One region of the Psychrobium sp. MM17-31 genome, then DNA from elsewhere that is predicted to be linked to it. Evidence: predicted binding sites of a transcription regulator. Region 1 holds the regulator's gene; each other region holds the start of a gene.

The links. Region 1 encodes FNR, which switches genes on or off when oxygen is low (the NO sensors DNR and NnrR bind a similar motif). Its sites were predicted from a motif close to TTGATCTAGATCAA; they were not measured.
Positions count from the first base shown of each region.
Region 2: the regulator FNR is predicted to act here: its motif matches at 5,659-5,672, upstream of yegQ (tRNA 5-hydroxyuridine modification protein YegQ).
Region 3: the regulator FNR is predicted to act here: its motif matches at 5,232-5,245, upstream of MHM98_RS03905 (OmpW family outer membrane protein).
Region 4: the regulator FNR is predicted to act here: its motif matches at 6,943-6,956, upstream of MHM98_RS14030 (DUF465 domain-containing protein).

Region 1 is NZ_JAKRGA010000003.1:141,088-148,965, reverse strand. It holds gene MHM98_RS09530 (FixH family protein) at 1-460, shown strand, start outside; gene MHM98_RS09525 (heavy metal translocating P-type ATPase) at 460-2,889, shown strand; gene ccoS (cbb3-type cytochrome oxidase assembly protein CcoS) at 2,889-3,059, shown strand; gene MHM98_RS09515 (sulfite exporter TauE/SafE family protein) at 3,073-3,759, shown strand; gene fnr (fumarate/nitrate reduction transcriptional regulator Fnr) at 3,830-4,558, shown strand; gene uspE (universal stress protein UspE) at 4,689-5,615, shown strand; gene ttcA (tRNA 2-thiocytidine(32) synthetase TtcA) at 5,724-6,623, shown strand; gene MHM98_RS09495 (DUF2987 domain-containing protein) at 6,710-7,402, opposite strand; gene MHM98_RS09490 (glucosaminidase domain-containing protein) at 7,399-7,878, opposite strand, start outside.
Region 2 is NZ_JAKRGA010000001.1:239,050-246,927, reverse strand. It holds gene MHM98_RS01015 (thioesterase family protein) at 1-269, opposite strand, end outside; gene MHM98_RS01010 (tetratricopeptide repeat protein) at 399-1,250, shown strand; gene MHM98_RS01005 (SprT family zinc-dependent metalloprotease) at 1,269-1,757, opposite strand; gene MHM98_RS01000 (SulP family inorganic anion transporter) at 1,813-3,342, opposite strand; gene MHM98_RS00995 (cold shock domain-containing protein) at 3,523-3,729, opposite strand; gene MHM98_RS00990 (YfhL family 4Fe-4S dicluster ferredoxin) at 3,924-4,181, opposite strand; gene yegQ (tRNA 5-hydroxyuridine modification protein YegQ) at 4,184-5,569, opposite strand; gene argG (argininosuccinate synthase) at 5,874-7,112, shown strand; gene MHM98_RS00975 (DUF2986 domain-containing protein) at 7,216-7,425, shown strand; gene MHM98_RS00970 (hypothetical protein) at 7,439-7,878, opposite strand, start outside.
Region 3 is NZ_JAKRGA010000001.1:890,652-898,529, reverse strand. It holds gene MHM98_RS03920 (di-heme oxidoredictase family protein) at 1-750, opposite strand, end outside; gene MHM98_RS03915 (di-heme oxidoredictase family protein) at 750-2,426, opposite strand; gene MHM98_RS03910 (imelysin family protein) at 2,736-4,124, opposite strand; gene MHM98_RS03905 (OmpW family outer membrane protein) at 4,406-5,110, opposite strand; gene fghA (S-formylglutathione hydrolase) at 5,287-6,123, opposite strand; gene MHM98_RS03895 (S-(hydroxymethyl)glutathione dehydrogenase/class III alcohol dehydrogenase) at 6,202-7,332, opposite strand; gene MHM98_RS03890 (LysR family transcriptional regulator) at 7,460-7,878, shown strand, end outside.
Region 4 is NZ_JAKRGA010000004.1:298,798-306,675, reverse strand. It holds gene MHM98_RS14055 (aminotransferase class V-fold PLP-dependent enzyme) at 1-1,434, opposite strand, end outside; gene MHM98_RS14050 (GGDEF and EAL domain-containing protein) at 1,693-4,131, opposite strand; gene pmbA (metalloprotease PmbA) at 4,336-5,679, opposite strand; gene yjgA (ribosome biogenesis factor YjgA) at 5,799-6,326, shown strand; gene MHM98_RS14035 (putative 4-hydroxy-4-methyl-2-oxoglutarate aldolase) at 6,331-6,834, opposite strand; gene MHM98_RS14030 (DUF465 domain-containing protein) at 7,018-7,257, shown strand; gene MHM98_RS14025 (sterol desaturase family protein) at 7,322-7,878, opposite strand, start outside.

The sequences.
Region 1 (7,878 bases):
TTGGGCGTTAATCATCCTTCCTCTTATCGTTGTTGTCGCCTGTGTCATCATGTTAATGATAGCGATCGAAAACAAACCAGATCTCGTCGCCGAAGACTACTATAAAAAAGGTAAAGCGATTAATGTCGACCTTTCTCGCCTCGATAAAGCATATCGATTAGCGCTTAAGTTCCGTCTAAACGTTGAAGGTGAAAACATCAAACTTACTCAAACGTTTGGCGAGCCACAAAATGCAGCCCTCAAACTGCGTTTTATCCACCGTACCCAAAAAGCGAAAGACTTCGAGCTTCTATTAACTGCAAACGCTGCCGGCGAGTTTGAGCAAACGCTTAACAAGCCACTTGAAGGCAAGTGGACTATCCAATTAGAATCATTCGACGCCAGCTGGCGCATTCAAACCGTCGATAAGTTCCCAACAGATATCGACACTATGTTAGATTCATTCGCAAATAGAATGTAATGACACATCATCACGATTGTTTCCACTGTGGGGAGGAGATCCCCACAGACTTTGAGCAGTCCGTAACCATCGACAATAAACCACAGCCAATGTGCTGTATCGGTTGTGCTGCCGTAGCTCAAACCATTGTCGATAATGGATTAACGGGTTACTACCGCCATCGTACTGAAAAAGGTGTTAAAGGCGCAGAGCTGGTGCCGGAAGAACTGCGGACACTCCAATCCTATGATCTGACTGAAATCGAGCAAGAATTTACCGTTGAAAGTGGAGATGTAAAAGAAGTCATTCTTACCGTCGAAAATGTTACCTGTGCAGCTTGTGCATGGTTAATCGAACGTAAACTGGCGACTATTGACGGCATTATCCAATCGAGCGTAAATACGTCGAGTGCTCGCTTAAGTATCAAGTGGCAACACAAAATCCTTAAGCTATCGGATATCTTGTTGGCCCTTGCTGAAATTGGCTATAAGGCCTACCCGTTTAAAGCAGACGTCGCTGAAGAAAATGAAGTTGCCAGCGCTAAAGCCTATCTGCGCCGGGTTACCATTTCCGGCCTAGCCACGATGCAAATAATGATGTTTGCTATGGCGACCTATGTCGATATGCCAGGTGAAAGTAGCACATTAACTGAGGGCTTTAGCGACTATTTTCGCTATGTGAGTTTGCTCTTTGCTCTCCCCGTTGTCTTTTATGCAAGTTTGCCTTTCTACAAGAATGCTTTTAGCGCCCTTTTAGCAAAACGGCTTAACATGGACGTTCCTGTCTCCATTGCTATTTTGTTGTCATTTTTCGCCAGTGCTTATGCAACTCTAACCGATCAAGGTGAAGTTTACTTCGAGTCAATTTGTATGTTTGCGTTCTTTTTGTTGCTTGGTCGCCATCTAGAGCAATCAGCGAAACGAAAAGCAGCGCAATCGAGCTCTAACTTACTCAAACTCATTCCGTCTACTGCAAGTTTGATGGAGGGCGATGACATTTCTAGCGTGCCAGCAAAAACTCTTAAGAAAGGTCAACGAGTGTTGGTTAAGCCCGGCGAAGTGATTCCATGTGATGGCGTCATCGCGACAGGTAAAAGTCACTGTAATGAAGCGGTATTAACGGGTGAACAACTGCCAGTCGCAAAGAACGTTGGTGATTGGGTATTTGCCAGTACCATCAATAACGATCAGACGCTTGAAGTGATTGTTAAGGAAGAACGTGGCGGCCAATTAATCACCAAGATAATTGACCTACAAGAAAAAGCGTCGAATGATAAACCTAAGCTAGCGACTATTGCTGATACGCTTTCAAGCTACGTCGTTATTGGTATTCTGCTGCTTGCTGCTGCGACTTACATTGGCTGGTATTTTATTGAACCAAGTCATGCGCTTTGGTATTCACTCGCCGTCTTAGTTGCTACCTGCCCTTGTGCACTTAGTTTGGCAACGCCTTCAGCCTATACCGCTGCAACCACCAAACTACAGCAGTTCGGGTTATTGGCTAAACAAGGTAAGACCTTAGACACGCTAACCCAAATCAACCATATCTGTTTTGACAAAACAGGGACGCTAACCACTGGTGAGTTTTCCGTTGATAAAGTGATTTTGGCGGATACATCATTTTCGCAAGAAGCAATCCTTGAGCTTGTTAGCGCAATCGAGCTCCAGTCTAACCACCCTATCGCGCAAGCATTTAGTCAATATGATAGCAGTACTAATACTGTAAAAGACTTGCAAACAGTACAAGGTGGTGGCTTGAGTGCCAATGTCAATGAATCTGTTGTTAGGATTGGTAGTCAGAATTTCGTTTGCCAAGAAAAAGCCTTACCTCAAATTTTTGCTGAGCACGTGAGTCCAAGCCACAGCGTCGTCATTTTTGTTAGCATTAACACACAATGCGTTGCCAAAATTGAGTTAAGTGACAGTATCCGTGTTGAAAGTAAACAATTGGTGACTGCACTTCACGCCCAAGGCATAGAAACAACTATGCTCACAGGAGATAGCTCAGATAATGCGAAGTTTGTCGCGCAGCAACTTGGAATTAAGCATCTACGCCAAGGGCAATCGCCGCAAGACAAGCTTAATTACCTTAAGAATACTCAGCAAAACAATACTATCGTGGCAATGTTTGGCGATGGCGTTAACGACGCACCAGTACTTAGTCAGGCTCATCTGTCATTTGCGATGGGAACTGGCGCCGATATTGCCAAATCTTCGGCTGATATTGTAATCTTGCACAATGATTTAGCAGCGATTAGCAAAGCGATTGAACTCGCTAAACGTACCAAGCGCGTTATAAAACAAAACTTCGTTTGGGCACTGGGTTACAATCTAACCGCTGTTCCTTTTGCGGTTGCCGGTTGGCTTCCACCTTGGGCGGCAGCGATTGGAATGTCCCTAAGCTCTATTATCGTCGTGGTGAATTCACTGCGATTATTAAAGGTAAAATAATGAACATTATTCTGCTCCTTATTCCCGTTGCTATTGGCGTGGTTATTCTTGCCTGTTATCTGTTTATTTGGGCAGTAAAAACAGACCAATTTGAAGATTTGGATCGTCAAGGCTCCAACATCCTGTTTGATGACGATGTAAAATCGGGCAAAGATAAGCCACCGCAATAGCAAGGAATTGAGTTTGGCTAACTATGATTTTTGGGCTGCACTTGTCGTTGGGTTATTAAGTGCAGGCCATTGTTTTGGCATGTGTGGTGGCGTAGTAGGCGCTTTCTCGTCCAACATCCCTCTACACCATCGCGTGAGTAAAGCACATCGTATTCAATACGTGCTCAGCTACAACATCGGTCGTATAGCCAGCTATACGCTAGCAGGCGCGTTCATCGGTTACTCGGTGAGCTTCTTCGCGTTAAAATCATCATCGGTTCTCTATTGGCTACAATTTGTCGCTGGCCTGATGCTCGTCCTGATCGGGTTATATTTACTTGGCGTCGGTAATGCGGTGCGTAAGACTGAGCTCATCGGCAAACATTTATGGCCGCGTATCGCGCCATTTGCCAATAAATTTATTCCTTTTAAATCTCCCCTTTCAGCAATGCCATTCGGTTTAGTATGGGGCTGGTTACCTTGCGGACTGGTTTATAGCACGCTGACATGGTCTGCAGCATCTGGCTCAGCACTAAATGGCGCCTTGATCATGTTAGGCTTTGGTCTAGGTACACTACCGGCAATGATCTCAATGGGTTTTTTCTCTGAACAGCTCAAGAAGCTGTTAAATAATAAGGTAATCAGAATCTTATGTGCCTTGGTAATTCTTGGCTACGGCTTAGTGATGATGAGTAAAACCTTGATCCCTTTTATAATTTGATCTCGCTCAACCTTCTTTTAGATGATAACATTACGCAAATTAATCCTAAATGTTTACGAAAGGTGTGTAAATGAGCAGTAGTTCATGTTCAGGTGTTGGTAGCATTCATTGTCAAAGCTGCAGTATGTCTGACTTGTGTATTCCTTTTTCATTAAATGAAACGGAAATGGATCAACTCGACAATATCATCGAGCGCAAAAAGCCAATACAAAAAGGCCAAATCATTTGTAGCGCTGGTGACAAGCTAAATTCGATTTTCGCTATTCGCTCTGGCAGTTTTAAGAGTTACACCCTAAGTAGCGACGGTAACGAGCAAGTTGTTTCCTTTAACCTTGCTGGCGATATCATCGGTTTTGATAGTATCGGTCGCGGTGTCCACCAAAGTTTTGCCATCGCCCTTGAAACTGCGATGGTTTGTGAAATCCCGTTTGATACAGTAGAACAATTGTCTGGTCGTATGCCTCGCCTGCGCCAACAAATGATGCGCTTGATGAGTGATGAAATTCTCAATGATCAAGCTATGTTAATGCTGCTAAGTCAACGCAATGCGGAAGAACGATTAGCCACCTTTATTAGCTCCTTAGGTGAACGTTTTGGTGAGCGCGGATTTTCTTCGAAGGAATTCCGTTTGACAATGACACGTGGCGACATCGGGAATTACTTGGGTTTAACGGTTGAAACGATTTCTCGATTATTAGGTCGCTTTAAGCGAGATAAGATTATCGAAGTGACGGGAAAATATGTCACTATTCTCGACAAAGATGCATTAGATACAGTCGCAGGCGTCGTTAAAGACTAATTCTAGTCGTCAATTACCCTAATTATTGAAAGCCGATGATTTATCGGCTTTTTTTTGATCTAAATTCGCTTGGGGTTCGACTAAAGTTGGCATACTATAGAAATAGTTAACAGCGAAAGAGACTTAAATTATGATGGAATACAAGAATATATTGGTAATGGTTGATCCAACTAAAGAGGAGCAACCTAGCCTAAAACGCGCTGTATTTCTCGCCCGTAGTTATGGCGCAAAAATCTCAGTGATTTTATGTGTTTATGATTTATCTTATGAAATGACATCCATGTTGTCGCAGGAAGAGCGCGATTCAATGCGTAAAGTCGTGCTTAGCCAACACGAGCAATGGCTAAACGAAGTCATAGCCGACTACAGTGACGTAGCAATGGAAACAACTGTTGCATGGCACAACCGCCCTTTCGAAGCTGCCATAAAACAAGTGTTAGCCAATAAACACGACCTTTTAGTTAAAACAACTCATCGTCATGACAAGCTAAAATCAGTCATATTTACACCGACCGATTGGCATTTGTTACGTAAATCGCCTTGCGACGTGTTACTAGTAAAAGATCACGATTGGCCAGTCGATGGCACCATAGCCACCGCAGTTAATTCTGTTAGCGAAGATAGTGACCATATCAATCTTAATGCTAAGGTACTGCAACATGCGGTCGATATGTCGAAAGTGATCAATGCCAACGTTAAAGTCATTAACGCGTATCCTGGCACACCAGTAAATATCGCCATAGAGATCCCAGAGTTTAATAGCAGCGAATACAACGATAGCGTTAAAGCGCATCACGATGAAAAAACTAAGGCACTTGCCGCCGATTTCGGGATTGACGCAACTGACTGTATCGTCGAAGAAGGCCTCGCTGAAGACGTGATACCCCGCATCTCAACAGAGCTTGACGCAGAGCTGGTGATTATCGGCACCATCGGTCGTACTGGTTTTTCAGCGGCATTTATCGGCAACACCGCGGAACATGTTATCGATGGCATTAACTGTGATCTACTTGCCGTGAAACCAGACGGCTTTGAATGCCCAGTGGACGAAGATTAGCCTACGTTCAATATTTTAGAAAAAGGTCGCATTTGCCCAGCGTGCTGAGCTAGCTTTAGCAGCGCGTTTGGGTATAATGCGGCCTTTCTTTTTAGCAATTGTTTTACTATGTCTGATCAAATCACTTCCCAGCAAGCGGCTGATGAAAAAGCGCTTAAAAAACTCGATAAAAAACTTAGCCGCAATGTCGGCAAGGCCATTAGTGATTTCAACATGATTGAAGACGGCGACAAAATCATGGTGTGTTTGTCTGGTGGTAAAGACAGTTACGCAATGCTAGACATCTTATTAGCGTTAAAAAAACGTGCCCCCATCCACTTTGACGTTGTCGCAGTAAACCTTGATCAAAAGCAGCCTGGCTTTCCTGAAGAGGTTCTACCTAACTATTTAGATAGCATTGGCGTCGATTATAAAATTGTTGAAGAAGATACCTATTCAATTGTGATGGACAAAATCGAACCGGGTAAAACAACCTGTTCGCTTTGTTCTCGCATGCGCCGCGGCATTTTGTATCGCACAGCCACCGAACTTGGCGCAACAAAAATAGCACTAGGCCATCATCGAGATGACATGCTAGAGACCTTGATGCTCAACATGTTCTACTCAGGTAAACTAAAATCTATGCCACCAAAACTTGGTAGTGATGATGGTAAGCACATTATTATCCGCCCGTTAGCATACTGCGTAGAAAGTGATATCGAAAAGTTTGCGAGCTTAAAGCAGTTCCCAATCATTCCATGTAATCTTTGTGGCTCACAAGAAAACCTACAACGACAAGCAGTTAAAGCCATGCTTAACGACTGGAGCGAGCGATTTCCTGGCCGAATCGAGTCGATGTTCACCGCGATGCAAAACGTAGTGCCGTCGCATTTAGCCGACCACCAGCTTTTTGATTTCAAAAATATTGAGGCAGGTGACATGATTGATGGCGGTGATACCGCTTTTGATCAAGAAGTAAAACCGCAACCACTAGAAAAAGACAACGCAGTACAGATTGTCGAACTCTAATGAATTTCTAATCGGTATGTGAAAACAAAAAATCGCTGAACACCAGCGCTTTTTTTATAGAAAACTCTTTAACTTTATATTGCGCCTTACTTCGCGAGGACAGGAGTCACGCTAATTAGTTTGCCGTTGAAGTAAATCTTGGCGTCCTCCGCCAAGGTTTCAATGACATTAGTTGTAAGAGAGACGTCGTTGCCCTGTTCATTCACTAATACGTTCTCTCCTTGGGTTATTTTCAAACTCACTGCCTTATCAAAACTCAAGGACAATGCAGCAACCTCAGGCATGAAATAGCGACCAGGCCAGCCAGCTAACGTACTGTACAAGTCTTTAAATTGTCCAAGCCAAGACTTGACGTTTTTCGCTGTAACATCTTCTAATTCGAACTCTGCGACACTAATTTTCATCGAAAGATGACAAGTTATCTCTGACTTAGTTTTAAAACGTATCGCAGCGTGATCTTGTTTCAAAGATTTATCAAGTGGTAATAACAGTGCGCCATGCTTATCTGTTAGTACTTGGTATTGTTTTTCACCATCCCCTAAATAGACAGCGTCGGTAGGACAAACCGCGTCTTTGCCAGTTTGTTTTAATACAAAGTTGAGTTTAAGCTGAGAAAACTCCGATTTCTTCGACGTTTTTAAACTTTTGTATAAACCAGCATAGGTAAACGCAGTTTCTTTAAGATCTTGACTAGAATTCTTAGTTTGCTGCGCATTGCTAATCGGCGAGAAAGCAAATAATAAAGCAACACTGGTTGCAGCAAGTGTTTTACACATCATAAATAAGCCTTGTTGTGACGTAACATCTGAAGTAGTTCGAATACATATTCTTCACCGCGCTCTGAGTAGCTCGTCAGGCCAGGTGCAAGTTTAGCCGCGGTCACTGCCTCGTTGTTTTGGCGCAATACACCTCGAACGTCTCGCAAGTGACGATAAGCAGGATGGGTATTTAGATTATTAAGGTAACTAGCGATAGATTCATCGACGCTCTTAAACACTTTGACTTCGTGATTAGCATCTTCATTGCGCGCGCTTGGCACCAAGCCACAACCTTTGCTAAAACACCACTGGCCGAAGAAGTTGAGGCCCAAACGTGCAAATCTCGATGTGCCCCAGCCTGACTCGTTGGCTGCTTGCACCATTACCAATTCGTTAGGGATGACATCGACTCGATGTAACAGCTTTTCGATAGTTTGCAGCGAAAAATCTTCATCACTTAGTTTGTAACGATGCAAAATATCTTCAAAGCGATCGGG
Region 2 (7,878 bases), on a different contig from region 1:
TCTTTAATAAAGGTGATTTCCGTTGAGCTTACTACTGGCAGCCATTTGCGTTTCATGATTTGTTTGAACATGCCGCTGTCTGAAATCATTTTGGTGCGGGCCAAATCCATTAAGGCTAGGTAGCGTGAATTGGTAAGGTGCGCGTTAATATCGATGTCTAGCGGCAGTGCTCTAAACTGGTATTTACTGGTGGCAGTAATCGATTGACGGATTTTATTGCGGGGAATCTCCCACAGTAATAAGTAAAACAGACGAAGGTATAAATTCATAAATTTAGAGTAATAATTCTAATTGAGTGGGTGCAATACTAGCAGTAATCAAACAATAAAAAAATAATGGCTTGAAAAATGATGAAATGGCCGCAAATAACTGATTAATCCCGTTTATTGAGAAAGCACATGTCTAACATCGTTGAATTAACCATTGAAAATTTTCAAACCACGCTTATTGAAACCTCGCCAGAGCAGTTAATTGCTGTTGAGCTTTATTCACCGCGCGATGAAGCGGGCAAAGCGATGTCACATGACTTAGCGACCTTGGCCAATGAATTAGGTGATGCCATTGTGTTGGCACGTGTAAACTGCGATGAGCAACCTCAAATTACCCAGCAATTTGGTGTGCAATCTGTCCCAACCTTGGTATTGATTCGCGCGGGTAAGCCACTTGATGGCTTAACGGGAGTTACGCCGATAGAGCAGATCAAAGAACTGCTGTTTAAATATCTACCAAAACCAGAAGATGACTTGTTGCTAAAAGCCAATGCGATTTTGCTCGATGAAAACGGCGATTCAAATCAGGCTTTTGGTTTTATAAAACAAGCGTACGAGCTGGATCCTAGCCGCATCGATATTAAGTTGTGTTACAGCGAGATCCTAGTAAAAGTTGGTCAACTAGAAAATGCTAAAGCACTGCTTGAAAGCTTTGCGTTAGAAGATAAGAACGCGAGCTACCAGCGCATAGTTTCTTTATTAGAGCTCGCAGAAGAGGCGGGGCAGTCGCCAGAAATTACCGCACTTGAACAACAACTAGCGGCAACGCCTGATGATATGGCGGTTAAATTGACGCTTGCTGTCAATTACTCTCAGGCCAATCGTAGTAGCGATGCGTTAGATTTACTGTTTGAGATCTTAGCGGTGGATTTAAACTTCGATGATGCCAAAAAGCGTTATTTAGATATCGTTGCAGCACTGCCTGATGGCGATCCACTAGCCTCTAGCTCACGTCGCCGTTTATACAGCTTACTTCACTAATCTTACTGTCTGGCGTTGTTATGCGGTTTTGATCTGTAAATCATTACCGCAGCGGCGACAGCGGTAAATTGCCCCTTTTAATACCTTGTTGTGACGCCTTATCGTCAATTTCACCTCGCCACAATCACAAAAATAATCAAAGTGCTTAATACCAATGTCATCGATATTATATTGATGAGTGCGATGAGGTGGGCGTTCAAAAACATTGATCATCATGTGCTGCCACTCCCTGCCATGGGGGGCCGTTTTCCCATAAATTTGCCACACTAATAAATGGGCGATTTCGTGAGGCACGACGTGGTAAAGAAAGTGCTCGATGTTTTGCTGATAAATGGCTGGATGGAATTTGAGGGTGTTTTTCTGCAGCAGTGCACTGCCGGCGATCTTTCCCCGCTGATTGAATAACACTTGAGGTCTGGGGAAGGTGCGACTGAGTTTGCTTTCAGCTTTGGCGTAACAGTTTTCTACTGTGGTGAGTAAGTCTGATTGTAGTTGAGTGGATAGCATTTTTAGCTCAGTAAAAAGCCAGTGGGTGTTTATTACCGCACTGGCTTTTTGGCTTTTAAGAAAGCTTATCTGTTGCTACGTGATACGTTGGATCTTCCATCACGTTAACTTCAACACAGTCACTTGCCTTAGTGAATAACTCTTTACACTCTGGGCTTAGGTGACGCAGGTGTAATTTTTTACCCGCTTTGCCGTAGCGCTCTGCTAATGCGTCGATAGCTTCGATACCAGAGTGGTCATAGACGCGTGATTTTTCAAAGTCGATAATCACATCGCCAGCGTCTTCTTCAACTTTAAATTGCGATTTGAAATCGCTAATTGCGCCGAAGAACAATGGACCTTCAACTTGGTAAACGGTTGAGCCGTTGTCGTCGGTTGAACGCTTAACGAGTACGTGTTTAGCGTGCTCCCAAGCAAATACTAATGCCGATACAATCACACCAACGATTACAGCGATTGCTAAGTCAGTTGCTACTGTTACGCCTGATACTAAGATCAGAATAAAGGCGTCTGATTTAGGGATCTTCTTAAGCGCGCGGAAGCTTGACCATTCAAAGGTGGCAATAACAACGATAAACATAACACCGATAAGTGCCGCTAATGGGATTTGCTCGATTAAACCCGAAGCAAATAAGATGAATCCAAGTAGGGCAAGTGATGCTGTAATACCCGATGCACGACCACGGCCGCCAGAGTTTACGTTGATCATCGATTGGCCGATCATCGCACAACCACCCATGCCGCCGAAGAAACCGTTCGTAGTATTCGCAAGACCTTGCGCCACACATTCTTTGTTACTTTGGCCGCGCGTTTGCGTTAACTCGTCAATTAGCGTTAGGGTTAATAAAGATTCAATTAAACCGATAGCCGCTAAAATCAGCGAGTACGGTAAAATAATCATTAGTGTTTCCCACGTAAATGGTACATCAGGAATGATAAAGCTAGGCAATTCACCTGCAATCGATGCTACATCACCAACGACTTTGGTTTCTATATCAAGGCCAATTACTGTCAGTGATACTATTACGATGGCAGCAAGGGCAGAAGGTACTGCTTTGGTTAACTTAGGCAAGAAGTGAATGATTACCATCGTTAGCGCAACTAAGCCAAGCATGGTGTAGAGCATTTCGCCTTGCATCCATTGCATTACACCGTTTTCATCGGCAACTTTAAATTGTCCTAGCTGAGCTAAGAAAATAACAATCGCCAAGCCGTTTACAAACCCAAGCATTACTGGATGCGGTACCATCCGAATAAACTTACCGAGTTTAAACACCCCAAACAGAAGTTGTAAGATACCCGTGAGCACAACGGCAGCAAAGAGATATTGCACACTGTGTTCGACCACTAACGACACCATTACAACAGCCATAGCGCCAGTTGCACCAGAAATCATGCCCGGACGACCGCCGAAGATAGAAGTGATCAAGCCCACCATAAAGGCGGCATATAGACCAACGATAGGATCAACATTTGCCACAAAGGCAAAGGCAACGGCTTCTGGCACTAGGGCGAGGGCAACCGTGAGGCCCGAGAGTATATCAGCCTTAAGGCTAACTACTTTATTAATGTGTAGCTTGAGCATGATTAGTTTCTTTAGTTTGGGAATGGGTTGTAGGGCAAATGCCTACAAAAAGCGCTAAATTGTAGATTTTTGGTGGAAAAAGTCAACCAAAATCAAGGGCGGGTAAAGGAAGTGTGAACAAAAAATAAAGGCCACCAAAAAGGTAGCCAGTTATTCTAAATTAACCGTAATGGCTAATTTTTAAAGTGCAGTTACATTGAGTGCTTGTGGACCTTTAGGACCGTCTTCTACTTCAAACTGAACTTCTTGACCGTCGGCTAGTGTTTTGAAACCTTCGCCTTGAATTGCTCTAAAGTGAACAAATACATCTGAGCCACCTGAGCGTTCAATAAAGCCAAAGCCTTTCTTTTCATTAAACCACTTAACGCGACCTGTCATTGTAGCCATAATAGCCATTCTCCATTTTATATATTGATTGAATAGGCAACCGCTGCACTATTCAAACTCGCTATTTTATATTGGCTATCAAGTGAACTGCCTAAATAACAAGCATATTGATTCTAGCGCATAATTTTGAAAAGTAAACATCATTCAAAATATCAGCAATTTAAGGCGTAAAACCGCGCTAGAATTGGTATGGATTAGATCAAATCGCTGTGGTGAATTGCCACAAATTTTTCATAAAGTGAGTCTTGTGATTCGACGCGCTCAGGATCAACTTCAATGCAGTCGATAGGGCACACAGCAATACAGGTTGGCTTGTCGTAATGACCTACACACTCGGTGCATAGGTCGGGATCGATCTCATAAATAACCTCACCATAACTAATAGCTTGGTTAGGGCACTCTGGCTCACACATATCGCAGTTAATGCAATTGCTTAAGATCTTAAGTGCCATGATTAGCCTCGAGTGCTCTTGTCTTGCGGTAAATAGCGCATGATCAGAGCGTAGGTTAAATCAATTTCACCATCTACTGGGATTGAAACGATGTGGCCGGAGCCTGGTGCAACATCTGTCTCTTCCCCTTTTTTGTTGCGCATTGATTCGAGGGTAAATACAACGTTACCTTGAGGCGTCATTAGTTCTAGCGTATCACCAACAACGAATTTGTTTTTAACATCAATAATTGCATCACCGTTATCATCGCGTCCCATCACTTCGCCAACAAACTGCGCGCTGTCGGATACTGAGTGACCATAATCGTAGTTTTGGTACTTATCATGAGTGTGGCGACGCAAGAAGCCTTCGGTGTAACCGCGGTGTGCTAGATGATCGAGTTGTGAGCTTAGTGCAGGATCATAAGGCTTGCCAGCAACTGCATCGTCGATGGCGCGGCGATATACCTGCGCTGTTTTTGCACAGTAGTAGAACGACTTGGTACGGCCTTCGATTTTTAGTGAATGAACGCCCATTTTAGTCAAGGGCTCAACCATTTCCACTGCACGTAAATCTTTTGAGTTCATGATATAAGTGCCGTGTTCGTCTTCGAACGCTGGCATGTATTCACCCGGACGATTAGGCTCTTGCAACAAGTAGATATTGTCGGTGGTTTCACCTTCACCCAGCGTTGGCTCAACCACTACAGGCTGCGCTAGCGCTTCAGTCTGTGAATTGTCGTTGTCTTGTGGCGCTGTTGCAACGACATCACCAGTCTCATTTTCTTGTGCATCATGGACACCGTATTTCCAGCGACAGGCGTTGGTGCAAGTCCCTTGATTTGGATCGCGTTTGTTGATGTAACCCGATAATAAGCAGCGACCAGAGTAGGCCATACACAATGCGCCATGGACAAAAACTTCAAGTTCCATGTTTGGTACAGCTTCGCGAATTTCTTTAATCTCATCGACTGATAACTCTCGCGATAAGATGACGCGTTCAATGCCTTGGGTCTCCCAAAACTTCACCGTAGCCCAGTTTACCGCGTTTGCTTGCACTGATAGGTGGATTGGTAACTGCGGGAAAGCTTCACGCACCATCATGATCAAACCGGGATCAGACATTATTAATGCGTCTGGATTTAGATCCACCACGGGTTTTAGATCGCGAATATAAGTTTTGAGTTTGCTGTTATGAGGCGCTATGTTACTAACAACGTAGAATTTTTTGCCAAGTTCATGTGCTTCTTTTATGCCGATTGCTAAGTTTTCTAAATTAAACTCATTGTTGCGCACACGTAGGCTGTAACGCGGTTGACCAGCGTATACAGCATCGGCGCCATAAGCAAAGGCATAACGCATGTTTTTTAAACTGCCAGCTGGGCATAATAATTCAGGAATGAAAGACACTAAAAACGACCTCTTTAATCTCGGGGGCGAATATTTTAGAGAGCAGGCTGTTGCAGTACAACGTAAAGCTAGCATTGTTTATATCAAAATTGATTTAAGTCAATTTTGATAACTTTGCAGGGATAATCCCGCTGAAATAAAAATTCACAAAAAGAGCATAAATATTCATTTTATGGTTGTTTATACTCAGCGATTGAATTATCTTATGCAGCTATAAGATAGATTAACTATTAAGTTAGGTCTAAATTTAAAGATTATCTGTAAAACGACGAGTTGAATAATTCGTCAAATGTGTGAGAGTGAAATGAAATTATCAAACTTAGCAGGCAAAACCGTTGGCGTATGTGTATCTGGTGGACTGGACAGCAAGACAGTGACCAAACGTTTAATGGAAGAGAATATTAACGTTATTTGTTTTTCGGCTGATTTAGCACAGCCAGATGAAGATGATATTCAGAATGTTGCTCGCAAGATGGAGCCGTGTGGCGCAGAAACAGTATTGGTCGATCTTAAGAAAGAGATGGCTGACGCGTGTTTTGCGGCCATTAAAGCCAATGCTACTTATGATGGTGGCTATTGGAATACCACAGGTATTGCTCGTGCGGTAACCGTGCAAGGTTTGGTAAAAGCGATGAAATCGCGCGGCGTTAACATTCTAGCCCATGGTGCGACTGGACGTGGTAATGACCAGATGCGTTTTGAGCGCTACACTCGCTCGCTAGCGCCTGAAATGGAAGTATATGCACCATGGCGTGATGCCGATTTACTCGAACAATTCCCTGGTCGTAGTGAAATGGCGGATTACTTGGCGACGTTCGATATTCCAGCTGTGGTTGGTATGAAAAAGAAATATTCAACTGATGCCAACCTTGCTGGTTTGTCTCATGAAGCAGAAGATTTAGAAAGCCTAGAAACGTCGATGCTCATTGTTGAGCCAACCATGGGCGTATGGCCGCAAGATGCGCCTGATGCGGTTGAAGAAGTGACTATCGATTATGTAGCTGGCGAAGCCGTGGCCTTTAATGGCGAAAAACTAAATCCATTCGATATGATGACCAAGGCCAATGAAGTGGGGGGCCGCAATGGCGTTGGCATGTCCAATGCGTTGGAAAACAGAATTATTGGTACCAAGAGTCGCGGAGTATATGAAGCGCCGGGCATGGAGCTATTAAGCCAAGGGCTACAAAATATCTTACAAGCGACTTTAGACAGACGCGCGACTGCGCTGTATGAGAGCTTAAGTAAGGTGATTAGTGATCAGTTCTACGATGGTCGTGGTTTTGATGTAGCCACTAAAGCGGCAGTCCAAGGTATTGAAACGCTGACTGCTAGCGCAACCGGGACTGTGAAACTTGGCTTGTACAAAGGTAATGTATTCTTCTTGTCGATGGGCGATATTGCAGCCTCACTTTACAACGAAGAAGATAGCTCAATGGAAGCAAGTGATGGTTTAAATCCTGAAAGCTCTCAAGGGTATGCCGATATTTTATCTGTTGAAGCATGTGCTTTAGCAAAAGCTGGTCAGTTCGAAGGAGATAGTTAATCCAGCTTTATTTTTATTCAGATGAGACCTTTGGCCGCTATTTATAGCGGCTTTTTTTGTGGCGTTAGCGTAAACTGGCTGGACAGTCTAGAGGTATAAAAATATGAACCGCAAAAAGAAAATCAAATCGATTCTTGAAAAGAAACAAAAGAAAAAGAACGGCAAGTTAGCCCACAACAATAAACCCAAGTATATTTCGAAAGCGGAGCGCGCCAAGCTAGAAGCGCTGCAAGCTCAAGAAAATGATGATGGTGCTATACAAACTGAAGCTATTACACCATCTGTAGAATCACAGTCGCCTGAAGAATCTTAGTCTTCCGAAGAAGTTAAGCCGTCTCTATAAAATTTTTAACCTTCGTTATTAGTGCATTGGGAAATTGACGGTAATCGAGATACGGCGTCAGTAATAGAAGCTGTTCATTAGCATTTTTCGCTGATTTTACTTGGTATTCTTCATCGATATTGCACCATTTTCGATGGCCTAACTCGAATGATTCGGCGTGGTTTTTGCCGCATAAATATTCAATTTTACTCGCGTTTCCCAGTTGTGTTGTAAAGTTAAGATAAACTTCATTTACAAGCCTTTGGTCGCGAAATTGCTGCCAATTGTCACTATCATCACATAACTTGGCGATGATAACGAAAATTTTCCGCCAATGATTACCGTTAATATCGACGATTTCTGCTACGTCGTAGCCTAGCTCACCGACAATTGGCACGTTTGGTAAATTAAAACAAAACTTACTACTGGGATTACCTAAGCCGA
Region 3 (7,878 bases), on a different contig from region 1:
TACGCGGTTGTAGCGTGCGGAAATGCCGTCATTGTTTTTATCATCGATGTCTTCTTGGGCGAGTAAGTCACTATTGCTAATGGCATCGAGTAGTCCCATGCCGTAAATGCTTGGCGCATAGCGCGGCGATAAACCAAGATCTCTAGCAAGTGGACCATGACTAAAGTGGCTTAGGGCGTAACTTGGTTTAATAAGCTCGTATGTCGAACCGTCGGCGTATTGGCCGTTAATGGTCTGATATTGTAAATCCAGCATTGCTTCGCCTTGTGGCTGCTCGGTCACTGATTTGTTGAGCAAGGTGATAGAGCGCGGCTGAATTTGACCGCCGTAGTTAGGATCGACGGCATTAACACCATCGATGGTGCTGCCAATGCGGATCAAGAGCGATGATGGTTTGTGTAAGCCAACAGGTGACATAGGGCCGCGGCCACCATCGTGATGACAGGTAATGCAAGAGCGGGTGTTAAAGAGAGGGCCTACGCCATCACGACCTGTGGTACTGGCAGGGGCCACAACCCAAGGATCGCGAAAGAAGGAAAAACCGCTCCAAAACTCTAACTCTTTCATGCGATCGACATTGCGGCCTATTCCGATGAAAGTGTTGTGAGAGAGTCGTTTGACGGTCATTTCACCGCCGGGCAGTAACTCACTGTTGTCAAAGGCTGGTACCTTACTGCGCTGGTATTCCAACGCAGTAATGGCGACAGCACCAACTAATACAGCAGTGAGCATTAATGCCTTTTTGTTCATTACAGCGATCCTAAGAACGCTAACAGTTGATCGCGCTCGGCTTTAGATAATTGGATAAATTTGTTTTTAGCTGCTTCGCCTTCACCGCCGTGCCATAAAATTGCTTCGGCATGATTGCGGGCGCGGCCATCGTGTAAGAAAGTGGCTTTTTCGTTAACGGTTTGTACCAGACCTGTGCCCCATAACGCTGGTGTTTTCCATTCGCTACCAGAGGCTTCGCCCATTGGCATGCCATCGGCTAGGCCGTCACAACGCTGCACGTAGTAACATGCTTCGCCAGTGGTACAAGCACTGCCGTCTTCAAGTTCGCGAGTGACTTTACAGCTGCCGCCCATGTCGTGAAGCAACAAGTCAGTGTATGGATAGAATGTTTGCTCAGATAAGTAGTCGACTTTATTTGGCTCTGCGGTTAATTCCGTGAGGGCAATACCGCCTAAACGACTATCAACAACTTCACCTGTTACGTGACGCGGTGTGTGACAATCGACACAGCCTGTATCGAAGAATAGTTTGCGGCCTGCGACGATATTTTCGTCCCAAGTTTCGTTGCTTGAGTCAAAGCCACGACGTACCGGAACACCCAGCACTTTGTTGTAGAATTCAACAAAGGCAAGTTGACGATTACCGATATCTGGCTCATCGCCTTGCGCCTTTTCTTGCTCTGCTGCGCTAACACAAGCGATTTGCTTGTCGGTACAAGGTTCGCCGATAAATAGTGAGTTGGTGACACCGATATCACCGCGATAGGCGCCAGACGCTTGTTGTAAGACGTGTGGGTTTTGCGCTTTGTAGGCAAATTTACCGACTTCTTTTTCACCCGTCATCACGTTGGTGACCATATGAGCGCGGCCAGAGATGCCGTCGTTGTTAGTATCTTCTGGATCGGCAAGTGCCAGTAAGTTGGCGTCTGGAATGCCTTCTAAAAGACCTGAGCCAAATACCGCAGGAGAAACACGAGCCGAGAAAGCCACTGTGTCATTAAAATCACCGTAGCTTAAGTCTTTTACTTTGTAAGTTGGTTTGCGCAATTCATAGCTGGTGCCGTCGGCGTATTGACCTGTAATAGTTTCATATTCAACAAAGGCATAAGCTTCGCCGTAGAGCTTGTCGCCATTAATTGAGCCAGCGTGCTTTGATAAGATTAAGGCGCCATCGTCATTATTTTCTTCTTGTAGCGCGAAGGTTTGCAGCTGGTCGCCGTAAATTGGATCAGGATTACCTTGTGCATCACTGATTTTGAGGAACATGCTTTTCATTGGTTCATCAGGTGATGCTGGCACTACGCCTTTACCGTCGTTGATGTGACAACCTTGACAGCTGCCGGCATTGATAACAGGACCACGACCTTCGTGAGGTGTTCTAAATAAGTGATCGCCTGAGGTAAAGAAACCGTCCGCTTGGAAGTCTTGTTTAACTGGCGTTGGTCGCTGACTAAAGGCATCGTGAGTGTGTACTGTGGTCGTAATTTGCCCACCAGTAAGATGTTCGCCTGCCACTGGTGCCTCGCTCGTTAGCGGTGTTAAGCCGCTGTGATCCACTGTTGGAACTGGTGTAGGAGTCGGCGTAGGCGTTGGTGTTGGAGTAGGTGTCGGACTAGATGAGCTACCACCGCCACCACAGGCAGACAGTGTTAAGGCTAATGTGATTGAGGCTGTGATAATACTCAGTTTGTTCATTGCTGTTTTCCTACATTGAGCGTGATGCTTTCGCTCATTACTAATCTGCTAACCAAATGGTTTAAATACGTTGCTAATTTAAGTGATACGGTAATCGCTTTTAATTCGTATTTAGTATAAAAGAGCTGCTGTGACAAAATTGTCGCTAAGTCCATCAGACCTCTGGGGAGGTGGTTATTTATCGCGAGATAAATAGATATTTCGTCCGTGATTAGATACGACAAAAGGGTTCACAGTGTGAACCCTTCCATTTCATAACAACTCGTTAATCATTACCGATTATGGTAACGATAATGGTTAACATTGTCGCTAGATTTTCTCTTCAGTATCTTGACGTAGGTCATTAGTTGTTACGTTAAGTGCTTTAATCGCTTCTTCGATGTCATCTGTTTGAGCAACTAAGGCTTTGATTACCGCAATAACGTTTTCTTGGTCGATGCCTTCTTGGATTAGAAGATCGAATGGCATACCTGTTTTCGCTTTAGTATCGATAACTGCTGCTGCCGCCATTGTCGCTTCAAGAGAAGCGCGTAGTTTGTTTGCTAGCTCTGGGTTGCCTTCAGTGATTAGTAAATCGTAGATAGACGCACCTGTGATTTCTTCGCCGTTTACACGAGTGTAAGAAGCGTTGAAAGAGTTTTGAACACCTTTAGCGTTTAGGTAGATATCACGGTGTGTGTTATCAGAGAAACAAGAGTGCTCGTCTTCTTGTGAGTTGTTGATTAGTGCAACGTTAATACGCTCACCCGCTAACTCACCGTAGCTTAGACGACCCATGCCTTCTAAAATTAATGCTAGAGAAGCGTCACCGCCAGCAACGAATTTTTTGTAGTGCGCGCCAGCAACTGGTTCCCACGCGTCAACAACAGTTGTTAAATCGTCAATTAGAATGTCAGCAGCAACTTGTAGGTATTTACCACGACGCTCACAAACACTGTCTGCCATAGCGTTGCCAACACCTGAAGTACAACCGCCAGAAACGTTGAAGTCTGTTAATGGACGTTGACCAGCAGTTGCGTCACGTACTGCTTGGTTTGGGTTCGTTGGAAGGTTCAAGTCTTGACCCCAAAGTAGGAATTCGATGGCGTGGTAACCAGTAGTTACGTTACGCTCGTCTTCGTTAGTCTCGAATAAACCAGTTACTGTAGCTTTATCGATGTTAGGGTAGTTTGTCGCGTCAGCAATGATGTTGCTGCTGATTGCTTTTGTTTCATCTTCTTGGAATGCGTTACCGTTAACTGCTGGTGACGTAGAGATGTAATCGATAAGTGCTTCACCTAGTGGCCATGCGTTGATTGCGCCTTCAGGACCTGTAGTACCGTCTTCGTTTTCAAAGTCGATTGGACCTTCACGGAAGCGGTAAACTTCAGTTTGGCCGTAAGGTTCGCGAGCATCTAACCACGCTTGCTTAGCTGCAGTGAAGTTCTCTGCAGTTGGGTTTGCAACTAGCATGTCGATTGATTCTTTTAATGCTACCGCAGTAATTAATGAATCTGAGTAAGAAGCGTATGCGATGTTTGCATTGGTTTTGATTACGTCGTCACGTGCTACGAATGTTGTGTGACCATTAGTACCGTCTTTACCATCAACACCGTTTGTACCATTGGTACCATCTTTACCGTCATCACCGCTACAAGCTGCTAAGCCAAGGCCTAAAACAACTGCTAAGCTGATTTTTGAAACTTCTTTCAAATTCATTTGCGCTATTCCTTAAAAATTAATGAGTTAACATGCTTTTAAAAATGATTATGAGATTTTTAAAAGTATGCTATTTATTACCAAGTGTTAAAAAACGCGCAAATGATAATTCTTATCATTTGTTAGATCAAGTGTTAATGAGAGTAATTTACATTTTAATTGATTTTAAACAATTTAAGGATTTTTGAGGGGGGGAATAGTCACAGGAATGTAAAAAAAGGGCGCTGTGAATAAGCGCCCTGAGCAAATCATTTATTTATGTAGAGTGGTTGAATTCTGAATTAGAATTTGTAACCAACAGATACCATGTAAACCATTGGGTCAACTGATACTTCAACTTTGCCTGGTACAGAGCCATCGATTGCTTTGAAAGAAGCAGTAGTATCGATGTCGATGTAACGTGCTGAAGCGTTAACTAACCATTTTTCGTTTAGGTGGTAGTCGAAACCAACTTGTGCACTTAGGCCCCAAGAGTTTTTAAGTTTTAGATCAGTTAGGTTTAAGCCGCCAACTGAATCTGCGCCAGTTACACCTGGTGCGAACTCTTCTTCGAAGAATACAGTGTAGTTAATACCTAGGCCAACGTATGGTTGGAATTTGTCGCTAGGTGCGTTTAGGTAGTAAAGCGCACTTACTGTTGGCGGAAGGTGAGTAGTTTCACCTAAGTCTAAAGTTGCGTCGCCACTGTGTACTTTTAAGTCATGAGTAAATGGAGTTGCTGCTAAAACTTCTACTGCTACTTTGTCTGTTGCGAAGTAAACGAAGTTTAGACCTAGTTGAGTATCGCTTTCTACAGAAGCTGTTAATGCACCAGCGCCTAAATCTACTTTGTTACCGCCAGCGTAAACAGTTGCTTTGTCGCTGTTAGGTTGTACGTTTACTGCACCAACGCGAAGGATCATATCGCCAGCTTTGTTTGCCATTGCAACTGAAGAAGTAGTTGCTAGTGCTGCCATCATCGCGATGTTAATTAGAGTTTTTTTCATGAGTTATCTCCAAAAGACTTTGTAATCTTTGCTGTGTTATCTGATGGCTAGAATTATGCGCTTGATGAGAATTAAACATTTGATTCAAATCAATAAAAATGCCGCAGTGGCGCGGCATTCTTTGACCTGAATCAATTGTTGATTCGCTTTACTATTTTTTGCAGAAAAATCTGGAACTATCGCAGGTAGCGATTGTGGAATTCGAGGTGTTGTTCGATAAAGCTGCTAATGAAGTAGTAGCTGTGATCAAAGCCATCGTGATAGTTAATTTGTAATGGGTAATTGGCATTTTTTGCGACCTGCTCTAAATTTTTTGGCAATAGTTGCTGCTCTAAGAACTCATCTGCCAGCCCTTGATCGACTCTGATAGGCAATTGTGTCGTTACCTGAGCAAGTAAATAACAGCTGTCGTGTTCTTGCCACGCGCTTTTGTTATCACCTAGATAGGCAGTAAAGGCTTTTTGTCCCCACGGACAATTAGTTGGATTCGTAATTGGACTAAACGCCGAAATACTGCGATAGCGTTGCGAGTTCTTTAAACCAATAGTCAAAGCGCCATGGCCACCCATTGAGTGCCCAGAAATAGCGCGAACGTCACTAACAGGAAACGTTGCTTCGATGAGCTTTGGCAATTCGTCGACGATGTAGTCATACATTTTATAATTTGAATCCCACGGCGATTGGGTGGCATTGACATAAAAGCCAGCGCCTTGACCTAGATCGTAAGCATCATCATTCGCAACATCTTCACCGCGTGGGCTAGTGTCTGGTGCGACGATAGCGATACCTAATTCAGCGGCTTTTCGAAAAGCTCCGGCTTTTTGCATAAAGTTCTCGTCGGTGCAGGTTAAACCCGACAGCCAATACAACACAGGTACTTTATTATCATTAGTTGCCTGCGGCGGTAAGAAAACGGTAAACCGCATATCGCAGTTGAGTGTTGTTGAACGATGGCTATATTGTTTGTGCCAGCCATCAGACACCTTGTTAACAGCGAGGTTTACTATAGTCATAATGTTTCACAGAAATTTTTGAGGGTAGGGAGAGCGCCCTAACTGATGCTAGAGCGCCTATAGATAAGCTAAGTGTATTTACTTATCAAAGTGAATAACGGTGCGGATGCTTTTACCTTTGTGCATTAGATCGAATGACTCGTTAATGTCTTCTAATGGCATGGTGTGAGTAATAAAGTCATCGAGTTTAAACTCGCCTTGCATGTAGCGTTCTACGTAATCAGGTAATTCACTACGACCTTTTACGCCACCAAAGGCTGAACCTTTCCAAACGCGACCCGTTACTAGCTGGAATGGACGGGTCGAGATTTCTTGGCCTGCGCCTGCAACACCAATAATGACTGATTCGCCCCAACCTTTGTGACAACACTCTAAGGCAGAACGCATTAGGTTTACGTTACCAACACACTCGAATGAGTAGTCTACGCCGCCGTCGGTCATTTCCACGATAACTTCTTGGATTGGCTTATCGAAGTCTTTTGGATTTACAACATCTGTTGCGCCTAGCTTTTTAGCTAACTCGAATTTACCTTCGTTAATGTCGATGGCGATAATGCGTGACGCCTTAGCCATGGTGGCACCAATAACTGCTGATAAACCAATGCCGCCTAAACCAAAGATAGCAACGGTGTCGCCTTCTTCAACCTTGGCTGTGTTCATAACTGCGCCCATACCAGTTGTTACACCACAGCCTAGTAAACACACTTCTTCTAACGGTGCTTGTGGGTTAACTTTAGCGAGTGATATTTCTGGTAATACCGTGTATTCAGAGAATGTTGAACAGCCCATGTAATGGTAAATTGGCTCGCCGTCTTTGTAGAAGCGGGTTGTGCCGTCAGGCATTAAGCCTTTACCTTGTGTTTCGCGGATCTTTTGACACAGGTTGGTTTTTCCTGAGGTACAGAATTTACACTCACCACACTCTGGGGTGTAAAGCGGGATAACGTGATCGCCAACTTTTACATCGGTAACACCTTCGCCAACTTGCTCGACAATACCGCCGCCTTCGTGACCTAGAATACAAGGGAAAATACCTTCAGGATCTTCACCAGAAAGCGTGAATGCATCGGTGTGACAAACGCCTGAGGCTAGAATCTTAACTAATACTTCACCTTTTTTAGGCAGCATTACATCCACTTCTTCAATGCTTAGTGGTTGTTTTGGGCCCCACGCAATGGCGGCTTTTGATTTGATAAATTGATCTGACATTTTTCTATTCCTCTTTTGGTAGCGCCTTCTTGATTATGTGGCGCTATCTAGTAATAGATTCATTATATATATTTCCTGTGTGATGATAATATCGTGAAATGAAAAATACTTTTACTGAGGTGTAATAATGGAGTGGGAAGGTATTACCGAGTTTGTCGCAGTTGCGGAAACCGAGAGCTTTACTAAAGCGGCGCAACGCATTGCCATTTCAACAGCACAGGTGAGCCGCCAAGTATCGGCGCTAGAAAAACGCTTACAGGTTAAGCTGTTTTATCGCACAACCCGTAAAGTGTCCTTAACTCAAGAAGGCGCTAGTTTTTATCAGCAGTGTCGACAAATATTAGATGCCTTGCACCAAGCACAAATGGAGCTAACATCGCTGCAAACAAAGCCACAAGGGCATATTAATTTAACAGCACCTGTGACGTTCGGTGAGAAAGTCATTTTGCCACTTATTAATGATTTTTCTCTGCTGTATCCCGAAATCAGTATTCGTGCCGATTTATCGAATCAACGAGTGGATATGAATGACGGTTATTACGATCT
Region 4 (7,878 bases), on a different contig from region 1:
AATGTCGTTACGACTTGACTGATGATCGGCATGGCCATGAGTATCAATCACGGCAACTAAATTAAGCTGCTGACATTCAATCAAGGTATTAATACGGCTGCTAACTTCACTTAGTGGATCGATAACAATTGCCGATTTATCACTTGGCTCAACATACAACCAGGTACAACTGCCGCCAACCTTAAATTGCACTAGCCCTGATAGCGGCGCTTTATCATCGATGTGATGTTGCGACATCAAACAGCTGTGACCCAATGCCATTGCCGATTGCTCAATACGCTGACAGGCTTCATCAACTTCACTCTGGGTCATTGCAGGGCCAAACGACATGCGAATTGCCGCTTCACTTTGCCAAACAGGCAGTCCCATCGCATCGAGTACAAAACTGCGCGTCACTTTTGAACTACACGCCGAACCCGAGCTTACACGAATGCCTGCCGCATCGAATAAGTCCATGATTTCTTTTGAGCTAAAGCCTTCGATAGCAAAGTTCAACGTCGTTGGCACGCTGTTATCAAAATCGTGATTAAACACCACGTTGCCAAAGGCTTTTTCTAGCGATGCACGCAGTTGGTGTCTAAATTTATGCAATTGCTCATTTGGGGTAAAAGCGAAGTCTGATTCCCCCAACATAATCGCAAATATTTCATTTAGTGCCGCCATACCCGGTAAGTTTTCTGTGCCTGAGCGCAAGCCACCTTCTTGACCACCGCCAGCAATAAACGGCGTGAAAGGCGCACTCTTTCTAATATATACAAACCCTATACCTTTTGGCGCGTAGAGTTTATGGCCACTGAAAGGGGCGTAGTCAATTGTCGTTTGCGCTAAATTTAACCCTGTTTTCCCAAGCGCCTGCACACAATCAACCATCCAGTATACGTGTGGATTGTTGGCGCGGATAACTTGCTCTATCGCCGATAAATCTTGATAAACTCCAGTTTCGTTATTAACCGCCATGGTACAAATCATTAATGCATCACCAACGTGCTGCGCGATAAATTCTTTATCTAGTGTTCCTTTGTTATCAACAGGGATAGCAACCACATCCGCGTGAATCCCCAGAATATGATTCCAATGCTTAAGCGACTCAGGTACTGCTTTGTGCTCTGTTGCACCATAAAGCAAACAATATTTCTTGCCAGACTCCATGCTTTGTCTTGCCGCAGTTAACGCCGAAATAATCCCAGTTTGAATGCCTTCTGTTGCACCACTGGTAAAAATCACCTCACCTTCACCAGAGCCTAATATACGCTGCGCGCGCTCACGCGTTTGCATCATGATCTGCTTAGCGCGTAAGCCAGTGACATGACTACTACTTGGATTACCAAACGAAGTTTTCATGGCGGCAAGTGCTGCGTCGGCAGCTTGCGGTAATACAGGGGTCGTGGCATTAGCGTCCAAGTAAATTTGGCTAAGTGATTGTTGCAATGACATAGTTGAATTCTCTACTAACTGAAGGTGCTTACATTGATAAAAAGATCTATATAACTAAAAGTAATATCTAATTTCAGATAAGCATATTAACAGCAATTGTCTATTATTCAACCCTTAAAAAAATGCGGATTATTGACTAGATTGGAGAAAGCGCGATGAACAATGGAGTGTGCCAGACGATATCAATCGTCCACCCCAATACTAACTGAATCGCCAATAACATGAAGGCGAAATTTGGACAGTAAATAACCTAAATGATTACACCAATAATGAGGACTTCTTACTAATGAAAGCCTCTGCTTGTAAGCTATCAAGTGGCTTAGAATACAAGTACCCCTGAGCCTGAGAACATTTGTTTCGCAATAAAAACTGCGCTTGTTCTTGGGTTTCTACCCCTTCTGCTATTATCGCCAACCCTAGTTGCTCAGCCATAACAATAATCGCCTGCGTGATAGCTGTGTCGTTTGTGTCCTGCGGAATATCGCCGATAAACGAGCGATCTATTTTCAGGCGATGCACCGGCAAACGCTTGAGATAACTCAATGATGAATATCCGGTGCCAAAGTCATCGATAGCCAGTGTAACGCCAAGTTCGCGCAATTTATGCAAACGGGCAATCGCGTCATCAGGCTGATGTAATATGAAACTTTCGGTGATCTCTAGCTCGAGATATTGTGGCGCTAAACCACTCACCGCCAGTGCGTTTTTCACATGATTGATTAATTCGTCAGATTGTAATTGCTTAGCGGAAACATTTACCGACATCGCGCCGAACACCAATCCACTATCTAACCATTGCTTTGCTTGCTGACATGCAGCTCTTAGCACCCAATGGCCAATTTCTATAATGGTATTGTTCTCTTCTGCAAGCGTAATAAATTGATCCGGATAAATTAAAGGATGCTCATGTGGTTGCCAGCGAATCAGCGCTTCAACACCAATAATCTTATCAGTGGCGATGTCTATTTGCGGCTGATAGTGCAATATAAACTCTTCTCTAGCGATAGCTTGATCGATATTCGCTTCCAGCTGCATTCTGTCCATCGCCTTTTGCGTTAAGCATTGAGTGTAAAACTGATAGGTTTGCTTACCGCGCTCTTTCGCTTGATACATTGCAGCATCAGCATGCTGAATCAAGGTGTCGCTATCGACGCCATCATTGGGATAAATTGAAATACCAATACTGGCAGACACCATGACTTTTTTATCTTGGATATCTACGCGGTGCTTAAGATTAGAAACCAGCTTTTCAGCGGCTTGTTGAGCGGTATTCGTCGCTTGATTTATCGGTAAAACAACAACGAACTCATCGCCGCCTAGGCGCGCAATAAAGCAGTGTTCTCCCATGACATCGTTAATTATTCTCGCCGCTTTTTTAACGATATCATCACCCGCTTTATGGCCTAGGCTGTCATTGACGAATTTAAAATTGTCTAAATCGATAAACAACAATGCCAATTGCTTATTAGTTTCTCGATATTGCCTAATTTGCGACATCAAATAACTATTGAGAGATAAGCGATTAGGTAGGCCTGTTAGCGCATCTTTATAAGCGAGATCATACAATAGCGACTGTGTCTTTTTGGTTTCACTAATGTCAGCAAGCAAACAAACAAAGTGGGTAATTTCCTCGCCATTTTTTACATGATTTACCGTCAATTTACAGGCTACAGCATCGTGGTTTAGGGTATGTATTTGTGTTTCACCGGACCATTTTATCGGATGGGTAGCTAATAAATCTTTAATGATTTGGCGCTGCGAAATCGAAAAAATCTCGCTAAAATGCATTGAATCCAGCGGGATGTTTTGCGAACAAAATAACTGGTTAAAAGCCTCGTTCACATTGATGATGTAACCATTCGCATCTAAAATCACTGCCGCTTCAGTGATATTTTCAAACACACTCGCCGCCAGTTTTAATTCCTCGCGATGCGCGCGCTGCTCAGTGATATCAAACTCCGAACCCGCCATTCGGATAACTTCACCTTGTGCATTGCGTTTAGCAATACCGCGATCGACAATCCAAGTAATACCACCTTGCTTATCAACAATTCGATACTCTTCTTCAAAAACTTCCGTTTTACCAGCAAAGTGATCTTCAACCGCCTGCATAACTCGTGGTAAATCATCAGGGTGAACTGACTCCACCCATTCGTTCTGATCGCCAGTGAAATCAGATTTAGTTCCACCGCGTAACTGGCACCAACTTTCAGAAAAATGAACACTCTTGTTAACCAAATCCCAGTCCCAAATAGCCCCAAAGGCCCCTTCAACAACCAGCTCGTAGCGCAACATTAACTCTTCTAACTGAAACTTGGCCTCACTAAATTGAGTTAGATCGACGATGTGAACAATCGCCTTGTGATAATTTTCTTGAACATTGAGCAATAAAATAGAATCAAGGTGTGAGCTGTCGGTGGTAATGGTAAATGGAACTCGAAAACAACTGCGGCCTTGAGCTGTTCGGTGCAGATGAGTTAGACCGTGGGCAAGAGAACTGGCTATATTAGTATGAAAAAATTCATCAAAGTCAGATTGGGTATCTAATGAGAATAGCGTTAACGTTAAATCATCAACGCTAATAAGCGACAAATCAAAGTGCTTTGAAATTGAAATCTCAAAACTTGCAGTAGTATCAAACAGCGCTGAATCTATTTGTTCATAAGTCGACATTTCTTCGCCAGTTTCAAACGTCAAATAACTCTAATTATTGGATTAAATATCAACTTTTGCTAGCACTTTCGTATTAAAAAGAATAAAAAACAGCCAAGTAATTGAAATTTAAGTAGACTAACGTCGTAACCATTTAAGTTGGATATTTTCAGCTGAATAAAAAAACGCCGCAAAAATTTGCGGCGTCCTTCCATATGACAGGTATATGAAATTTAGATGACAATTGAATTAATTCCCTGCTACTTTCATCTCTTCTAATAAAATAGAGCCACACAGCGTACTCTTGCGGGTATCAGGGTCATTACTAATCGCAACAATATTGCGATATAAATCATTGAGGTTGCCTGCAATAGTGATCTCGTGAACAGGGTATTGAATAATCCCATTTTCCACCCAAAAACCTGCCGCACCACGCGAATAGTCTCCGGTAATAATATTGACAGATGAGCCCATCAAATCGGTCACTAATAATCCAGTGCCCATTTGTTTTAACAGCTCGCTCTGAGTTTCAACGGTGTGATTTACAAACCAAGTATGGGTACCACCAGCATGTCCTGTCGGCGCCATATTAAGTTTGCGTCCCGCGTAACTCGTGATCAGATACGAGGCCAAAATACCGTTATCAATCACAGTCAGATCTTTCGTCGCCAATCCTTCATGATCAAAAGGCGTTGAGGCTAAATAGCCTTTCAAATGGGGCTTTTCTTCAATCGATAACCAATCAGGGAAAATCTGCTCACCCTTGCGATCGAGTAAGAAACTGGCTTTGCGATACAGACTACCGCCACCAATTGCCGACACTAGATGACCAATAAAACCCGCAGAAAGTTGTGAACTGATCACCACTGGTACCGTCATGGTATCAAGTTTTTTGGCGCCTAAGCGGGCAAGGGTATTTTTTGATGCTTGCTCGCCAATGTAGCTTGCGGCATCAATGCGATCAGGATAACGAGACACGCTATATTCGTAATCGCGCTCCATTTCCCCGTCTTGCTCGGCAATAGTGACACAAGACAAACTGTGGCGGGTACTTGGATAACCAGCGATTAAACCATGGCTGTTACCGTATACGCGTAGACCTTGATGTGAGCTGTAAGAAGCGCCATCACAGTACGTAATTTTATCGCTGAAATCCAAAGCAGCGGCTTCAGTTTCAAGCGCTAGATCAATCGCGTACTGTGGATCTAGTGAACCCGGATGATACAAATCTAAATCCGGAATATCTGTCGCCATAAGTTCGGCATCAGCCAAGCCATTATAGGGATCTTCAGAAGTGTGTTTAGCAATAGAAATCGCTGCAGAAACTGCACTTTCAATCGCGCTTTCGCTTAGATCTGAGGTTGAACTACTGCCTTTGCGGTGACCGCAATAAACGCTGATGCCCAAGGCACCATCGTGGTTAAATTCAATAGTTTCAACTTCACGCGAACGAGTCGATACACTCAAGCCTGTTTGCTTACTCATCGATACTTCAGCACTGGTTGCACCGTGTTTTTTCGCTGAATCTAAGGCTTTAGCCACCGATTCTTTTACTCGCGCTAATTCATCAAAAATATCGTCGTTAGCTGCCACAGAGTTCTTCCTTCAAATAATTTTGCGACATCTTAGCACGCTTCACGTTCTCGCTGGATACTGGATCTGAAATTAATGATACAATACGCGCAATTGACTTTATTATTTCGAGAACACACATGAGCAAAGCGAAAAAAGCCCCCATCGATTTAAACGATGAACAAGACGATTGGGTGAGCCGCAGCGAGCTAAAACGCCAAGCCGATGATCTACACGCCCTAGGTCGCACCATTATGGATTTAGCAGATAGTCAGCGTGCAATGATCCCAATGAATGACGAACTACGTGCTGCCGTCGAACTAGCAAACCGCATTCGCAACAAAAAGGAAGGCTTTCGTCGTCAAATGCAATTCGTTGCTAAAATGCTGCGCAACAGCGATGTCGACGAGATTAGAGAGTCACTAACTCAATTTGATAAACGCGATAAACGCGCCGATGTTGAATCTAAAAAGTTAGAAAAACAGCGCGATCGCCTGATCAAAATGGGTGATGTTGCTATTAACGATTTTCTAGAAAATCATCCGCAAGCTGACCGCCAAAAACTGCGTCAATTGGTGCGCCAGGCAGCAAAAGAAGTGAAAAAAGAAAAACTGGCTAAAGGATATAAAGAACTCTTCAAATACATAAAAGAATGTAAAACGTTGTAATTACCTAATCCAGCCACCCTAACGCCGCTAAATCTAGCGGCGTTTTAGTCACTAACACCCCATTCTTGTCGGCATAAATATAATCGCCCGCATCAATATCAACACCACCAATGTGAATAGCAACACCGATATCCCCTAGTCCTCGCTTATCGGTTTTCAAAGGATGCGCCGCCAATGCCTGCACCCCAAGTTTTATTTGTGCAATCGCGTTTACATCGCGAATACAGCCATTAATGATAATGCCACGCCAACCGTTTTTCGCAGCTTTCTCAGCCAGCATATCACCCAGCATGGCGCGATTTAACGAGCCGCCACCGTCCACTACCAGCACCTTTCCTCGGCCATCGCTGGCAGCCAGCTCACGAACCTTCGAGTTATCTTCAAAAGCCTTCAAGGTGACCACTTCCCCATAGAAGGTTTCTATTGCGCCATAGGACTGGAACATTGGTTTTATGATTTTTACGTGCTCTGGGTATTGGTCGCAAATCTCTGGTAATAAATCCAACATGCTTTTTCCTTATTCAGTTAACTCAACCATCTTAAAACAACGAAATTTACAAGGCATATCACGAGCCTAAATACTCATTATTTTTTATTTGAAAAAGCAGTTAACAATCTGATTTAGATCAACTAAATTTTGCCCAATCGGCGTAATTTGAAGTTATAGAAATTAATCAGGAAGGACGTCAAAATGACTATTGAAAACCATCACTTACACAACGAATTCCCAGAGTTTCACGACCAGATCCGCGAGCTAAAAATGAATAATCGTCACTTTAGTAAATTGTTCGATGAATACCATCATTTAGATCGCGATGTGCGCCGCATTGAAGACGCTGTAGAGGTTTCATCTGACGAGCATTTGGAAAACTTAAAGCTACGTCGCCTGCACTTAAAAGACGAGCTTTTCACCATGCTTAGAAAGGCGTAATAGCCTACAAATTATCGTGAAGGCACCCGCCTGTGCCTTCACGACCCTAACACCTTTATTCGCATTACTGCTTAGGTTTCCATCCTGGGCCAAAAAACATATAACCAAACATTTGAAATAGTGATGTCGCTTTGCGGCAATCTCTTAAGATTCTGCCCCATTCAAACAAAGCAATTTTAATTGGGTTTTTACTCTCACACGGAATAGTTAAACCATACTTTACCGCCTCCTCTTCTTTGGCAAAAGTGCCAAACATTCGGTCAAATATAATTAACACACCACCGTAATTTTTATTGATGTATTGACGATTAGAAGCGTGGTGCACTCGATGATGCGATGGCGTATTTAGCACCCACTCTAACGGACCAAGCGTTTTAATTAATTCAGTATGCAAGAACACTTGATAAAACAAACTCGCCGCCAATGTAAATGCAATCATCAGCGGGTGAAAGCCAATTAAAGCGAGTGGTGCGAAAACCAAAATACTGCCAGAAATCAGCCCCGTTGCGCCTAAGCGCGCCGACACCGATAGATTCATTGTCGCTGCCGAATGATGAACGCTATGCGTTGCCCACATCCAGCGAACCTCATGCGCCCAGCGATGATGCCAATAATAAGCAA